Regions from separate parts of the Shewanella maritima genome, predicted to be linked through region 2. Evidence: riboswitches for the same ligand, from Rfam matches in the RefSeq annotation. Region 2 holds a riboswitch; the other holds the start of a gene.
What was found. A riboswitch is a leader RNA that binds a small molecule or an ion and turns the genes downstream of it on or off. The one in region 2 is predicted to bind thiamine pyrophosphate.

Region 1 (3,422 bases), 360 kb from region 2:
GCTGTTGGTTTTCAGGGTCTTGCAATGAAGCTGATACCTGCTGATCACGTCTATCCATATAGAACAACGCGATATTGGTATCCACATTGCCATCTAACCAGCTAGATTTTAAGCCTAACTCATAGTTGTATAGGGTTTCAGCGGTGAACTCTTTTTTATCTGCCAGCTCAGGTGGCAAGGTCATGTTAAAGCCACCCGCTTTATAACCACGTGCGATACGTGCATAGGCGTTGTGATCAACATTGATTGCTTTCGATAGCGCGATATGACCGCCCCACATGTTCTCACTTGGATCAAAGTTATCGCCGTTGGTATCTTTATAATCACTTACGCGGCGCTCAATACGCAGACCTGTCGACAACAGGTAATCATTGCCTAACTGAGTATCAAACTGCATAAATGCTGCATAGTTAGTCGCATCGTATTCAGATACTAAGACTTCGTCTGGCCAGGTGTTGTACTCAGAATATAAGTCATTGTCTTCTTTAAGGTTCATTGCGTATAAACCCACTAACCAATCTGTGGTGCCGTTCCAAATACGACCAGATTCAGTTGAGGTAAAACGAAACTCTTGAGTGATAGTCTGACGATTAGCTTTCTTATCCCAGGTGTAATCGTATTGGCATGCTTCACCTTCGCAATCTTTACCGCCCCAGTAGTCAGGGTTAGCCCAGTCACCGTCGTACATGTGGCGATGGTCAGTCTTCGCGAATGACGTTAATGAGGTTAACTCAAAGCCCTCACCGCCAGAGTAAATAAACTTAAGGCCAGCACCAGTGGTTTTTTGATTATCCACACCAGGTTGATCAGTTAAGGTATTAAAGCCATTGTTATCAAGCGTCCACACGTCATAGCCATTGTCAAAGTTGGCGTGCATTAAGGTGAGATCAGCTTGAAGATCGTCTGTCATATACCAACGCAATTTTGCGCGTGCAGTTAACTCATCACGCTTGTTGGTGTCATCACGCCCTAAATATTCGTTGGTTCTAAAACCATTTTGGTCATGCTTTTCAAGCGCAACGCGGTATAGCACCTTGCCTGATTCAGTAATTGCGCCTGAGCTAAAGCCAGAAAAAGTACGTAGGTCATCATCACCTAAACTCACTTTTGCGCCATGCTCTGCATGCTCGGTCGGGTCATTACTTTTAAGATAAATAAGACCAGCCAGTGCGTTAGCACCGTATTGGGTACCTTGTGGGCCGCGCAGTACTTCAACCTGCTGCATGTCGTACATGCTCGACACCATACCTAGACCAGATAGGTCAATATCATCAACCACATAGCCTACAGATGAATTTGGCGCGCCTTGATATTGCTCTTGCTCACCCACACCACGAATTTGGAAATAACGCGGGCGCGAGCTACCACCAGACCAGTTAAAGTTGGCAATAGAATTCAATACATCTTCAAAGTGCTGCGCACCTTCATCTTTAATCTGTTGCTCACCAATCACAGTCACGCTTGATGGCATGCGCTCAATGTTAATTTGGTTAAAGTCAGCATTAACCACTATCACTTCCATCGCTTCATCAGCAGGAGCGACTTCAATTTGATCAGCATTGGCATGGAAACTCGCAATAATGGCTAGTGCGAGAGAAGATTTCTTTTTAAACGACATGAGGACCTCAAATTCCGATTTTGAGATCCGGCAAGCATAGTAAGGTCTGTGCAGGTAGATTTTGCGGCCTATTCCTACGCCGGTATGAGCCGGATCAGGTTCTAAGGGTTTGTTAAAAAAACATCTCAGTTAGTGCTGCAATAAAAACGTGCGATAAACGCAGCAACTAACACCCCTTGGCGGCGTCGATTATACCCAAAGCCCTGTGGCTTTACACTCAAATTAAAACAATTTACTCACTTATAAGCATGAATTTTAACCAAGTTGACCTGCAGCACAGATTGAGTGATTTACCTATTACAAAAACCTTGAAAATTCCATTAAAAAGCCAGCTAGTGTTAGCTGGCTTTATGGTCACGCTTGTTTGCAGGATTTCTCACACTCAAACTATTGGCTAAGAGAATTGAATAAGAGAATCGACCAAACGAAATAAACAAGTGACTTAGTTTGAAAACGCCTTACGCACATACACTTCAAAGCGCGTTGCATTAGCATTAGGCGCGACTGCGCTTACTTGCATTTGCTGCTTGCCGTGCAGTTTTAACGACTTCCAGCTTGTGGCTTCATCTTCAATGGTAAAACCGCTGGCATCGTACCAAGTAAACTTGTATTGCAAACGCAGGTCAGTAGCAACCTTGCTTGAAATGACCGCTGCGCCTTCCATAATATTTGAGGTCATTTTTGAGCGTAGATTACCAATGGCAACTTCACGGTTAAAAGTGGCGTTATCAACACGTACGTTTCCATCTGAACTGGCCGATAAACCCGAGGTATGATTTGCACACCCGGCAAACATAACCGCTGAGCCAACTAAGCCCAGCGCGATCAAAGCCGATTTTAATAGTTTCATGGGAACTCCTATTCTAATAAAAAGTGTGCTCGCGCCGTAGCAATTAACTGCTTGCGGTTAGACTGCCAACAATTAATGCTTACATTCGCCACGCGGCGACCTTGACGAGTAATTTTACATTCGGCAAAGGTATCTTGATGCAAGCCAGCGCGGAGGTAATCAATCGAAAAGTCGACAATTTTAGGCACTTTCTTAGCCGTCATAAACACCATTAGCTGCACAATGGCCGACATTTCCATAAAGCCTGCAATCACCCCGCCGTGAATCGCGGGCAAGATTGGGTTGCCGATATTGTCAGCTTTAGCCGGCAATTTAAACACCATTTCATCGCCAAAACGTTCTACCGAAATACCAATAAATTGCGAGTACGGCACTTTTTCTAACAGATAGGTGTAGTTATTGGTATCAATGGCGCGTTTAACCACATCTTGAAACTCAATTTGCTGATTTTGCTCAGCAAACTCTTTGGCTCTATTTGACGCATCTAATGCCACTTGCTCACAGTTATCACCAATTAATGACTGACGAAACTCATCGCTGATCATCTCTGGGCTAATACGCATAAATGAGCCAACAGCGTGAGCAATTGGGGCATCAATACTGTCTTGATAGGCTATCGCGCGCGTAAACGCCACGCTTGACGTTAAGCGATAACACTCAGCTAGCACAAACACCGACTTATTTGGCTCAGCTGGGCGCATATAGTCAACACGTAAATCAAGCGTGGGTGAAATCTCAAGCGACTTATACTTATCTAAAATCGCACACACCACCGCAGCGCCGCAGCCAGTATCGATTAAGGTTGTGATCACCCCGCCGTGAATAACGCCAGTATCAGGGTAGCCAATAATATCTTTGCTGTATGGCAGCTCAATCAACACGTGATGAGCACTGCCCTCTTTTACATCAAACCCAAGACGGCGACATTGCGCCAGTTGATTAACAAAGCGCTTA
Region 2 (3,422 bases):
TAAGCAAGATGACGCTATTGATCCAACGTCAATATGGTAGTGCGCCCGTTGTTATTGTGTTGCCCGACGGCAGTAAATGGTATTCATCTCGTCACCCAGAAAACGTTAAGTGGGTGGATGGTGTTGCTGGGGATATGATTTACATCGAAAATCCCATGCCAGGTCCCTGGCAATTACTTGGCGCAATCGTTCAAGGCTCAGAAATAAAGAAGGTGAGCGACCTGCAAATTGAGGTCGACCCGTTTCCACAGCCTCTATTTCGCGGTGAGCGTATCAAAGTTCATGCTTATCTCAATGGCGATGAAGAGCTTATTACCATTCCAGGCATGGATTATATGTTGGAGTGGACAGCAAGATTTATTAGTGACAGTGACAGTAGCGACAAGAACTTTGCTACAGGTATCGTTATTGCTGGGAAATACCAAGACAATGGCGAAAAGCTCGATGAAGCCGCTGACGATGGTGAGTTCACAGGTGATGTCAATCTTGACCAACCTACGGGTGACTACACGCTGCAAGTCACCGCTAGAAATAATATTTTCGAGCGCCAGTTTAGCAGCCCTTTCACATTATCAGAAAGGCCTATTACTGCCAAAGTTAATCCAGATGAAGATCCGCAATCGGGCTCGTGGACTTTAGAACTTGCTATAACTGATGCGGTTAAGCTAGAAGAAACCCATTTCCACTTCGATATGATAGGCCCAGCCGGACTTAACATTCCAATTACTTTGCTGGATATGAACGACAAGCGTACGTTACTAGCATTGCCAAAAGTGACTGAGTACGGCAGTTATCGTATTAAAGGTAATGCTGTATCAACTACCATGGGTGGACGAGAGATCTTTGTCGATCTTCCAGAAATGTTTTTTAACTATCTTGAGCCACCAGCACCGCCACCATCGGCTGAGGAATTAGCTGCAATCGCAGCGGCTGAGGAAGCAAAGGCCGAGCAAGAGGCCAAAGATAAAGCAGTATTTTGGATTATTTCAATAAATGTAAGCGTTCTATTGTTGGGAGTGCTTGCTTTGATTATCTGGCGTAAGAAGCAAAGCTTGAATAAGGCGCTTGCAGCGGCAGAGCAGGAGTTAGCGGAAGAGGAGCTGCAAGCCGGGAATACTCAAGGTATGGATGATATTGATCTATCTATACCTGATGACAAATAGACGTGGTGGGTCGTTTTGCTGAGGCGATTTAACTTAAACCTCTAATTATTTAACGTGACTTGTTGTTTTTACGGAATAATTATCTATTGTCGGTTCGCTCAATTTATGGGCAAAAGCTTATGTGTACAGGCACAAAATAGCTGCAAATTGACCAAAGTGAGTAAAATTTAGCTAAACAGTCATAAAGCAATAAAAAAAGTGTTGACGCTAATCCGAGAGGTCTTTATTATTCATCGCACTTGAGTGGAGCGGTAGTTCAGTTGGTTAGAATACCGGCCTGTCACGCCGGGGGTCGCGGGTTCGAGTCCCGTCCGCTCCGCCAATCAAGTGATTAATAAATATATTTTAAGAAGTGTATTTATTAATAAAAAATTTGGAGCGGTAGTTCAGTTGGTTAGAATACCGGCCTGTCACGCCGGGGGTCGCGGGTTCGAGTCCCGTCCGCTCCGCCAAATAAGACAAAAGCCTCATCGAAAGATGAGGCTTTTGTCGTTTCTGCGCTCTGCAAATATCAGTTTCTTGAAACAAACTATACCAATTGGGGTAATTAAGTGGTCAGATATTGCGCAGGTAAAACCGCTTAGAACAAGGCGGAAATTGCCGCTAGCTAGTCATTCTACCGACAAAATTTCTAACGAAGTTATAAGTGGTTTTAACCAGTAAGAATGAACAAATACTTATGCTAATTGGTATTAGACCAAGATAAATTCTATTGCATGCTACATAAGCTTGTGATTATACTGCAAGCATCTTGTCGGAGTGCCATTATTGGCTGAGACCGTTAATTCGGGATCCGTTGAACCTGATCAGGCTAACACCTGCGAAGGAAACAAGCGTCATTACGATACATAGGCATCAATAAACCATAAGTGAAATTCACCCGCTTAGCTTTGGTCTATCTATTGTTCCTTACATTGCACTAGCAATGCGCTGGCAACTTCTCCAGACAAGCAACTTAATTAATCATTACTCGAGGTTGCTAATGTCAGATCGTCGTCAAACACGAAACCAAGCCCAAGAATTTATCAACAACTTAAAGCCGCTTTTGCATCCAAATTCAGATAAAGTTTATCTAGATGGGCCCAATGGCATTAAAGTCGGTATGCGTAAAATCAACCAAACCGATACCATCATTGGTGGCACCAAAGACGCGCCAATTACCGAAAAGAATCCTGCTATTCACGTTTATGACTGTGCCGGCGTTTACTCTGACCCAAATGCTGAGATTGATGTGCGTAAAGGTGTGCCAAAAATCCGCTCGCATTGGATTGAAGCGCGTCAGGATACCGAAGCGCTGGCTGATGTTTCATCAAACTTCACTCAGCAACGCTTGGCTGATGATGGTTTAGATCACTTGCGCTTTGAAGAGCTACCTAAACCTATTCGCGCTAAGCAGGGTAAAAATGTCACCCAAATGCACTATGCAAAGCAGGGGATAATCACTCCTGAAATGGAGTACATTGCTATCCGTGAGAACATGGCGCGCGCTGAGCTTAAACAAGATGAGCAGTTAAACCGTAAAGCGCCAGGAGAAAGCTTTGGTGCGCTGGTTGGCGAGCCTATTACTGCAGAATTTGTCCGCAGCGAAGTTGCCCGCGGCCGCGCGATCATTCCAGTTAATATTAATCACCCTGAAGCAGAGCCGATGATTATTGGTCGCAACTTCCTCGTAAAGGTTAACGCTAATATTGGTAATTCAGCGGTTACTAGCTCAATTGAAGAAGAAGTTGAGAAGTTGGTGTGGTCGACCCGTTGGGGCGCTGACACTGTGATGGACCTTTCAACTGGTCGCTATATCCATGAAACACGCGAGTGGATCATTCGTAACTCACCTGTACCGATTGGCACTGTGCCAATTTACCAAGCGCTTGAGAAAGTAAACGGGGTTGCTGAAGATCTAAGTTGGGAAGTGTTTAAAGATACCTTGATTGAACAAGCCGAGCAGGGTGTGGATTACTTCACTATTCATGCAGGTGTGCTTTTGCGTTACGTGCCGATGACCGCCAAACGTGTCACAGGTATTGTTTCTCGTGGCGGCTCTATCATGGCTAAGTGGTGTTTGAGCCATCATAAAGAAAACTTCCTTTATGAACACTTTGATGAGATCTGTGAAATCTGCGCAGCTTACGACGTGTCTCTATCACTTGGTGACGGTATGCGCCCTGGCTCAATTGCCGACGCAAACGATGAAGCGCAATTTGCCGAGCTAGAAACACTGGGTGAGCTTGTAAAGAAAGCCTGGAAACATGATGTACAAAC

Region 1: it holds a riboswitch for thiamine pyrophosphate, as region 2 does, so the genes downstream of both, EXU30_RS01545 (TonB-dependent receptor) here and thiC (phosphomethylpyrimidine synthase ThiC) in region 2, are expected to answer to the same signal.

What each region holds. Positions count from the first base shown of each region.
Region 1 is NZ_CP036200.1:337,932-341,353, forward strand. Features, by position in the region: gene EXU30_RS01545 (TonB-dependent receptor) at 1-1,618, opposite strand, end outside; TPP riboswitch at 1,672-1,805, opposite strand; gene EXU30_RS01550 (YcfL family putative periplasmic lipoprotein) at 2,061-2,468, opposite strand; gene EXU30_RS01555 (PaaI family thioesterase) at 2,477-3,422, opposite strand, start outside.
Region 2 is NZ_CP036200.1:4,691,503-4,694,924, forward strand. Features, by position in the region: gene EXU30_RS20070 (TIGR03503 family protein) at 1-1,163, shown strand, start outside; tRNA gene EXU30_RS20075 (tRNA-Asp) at 1,409-1,485, shown strand; tRNA gene EXU30_RS20080 (tRNA-Asp) at 1,539-1,615, shown strand; TPP riboswitch at 1,909-2,009, shown strand; gene thiC (phosphomethylpyrimidine synthase ThiC) at 2,146-3,422, shown strand, end outside.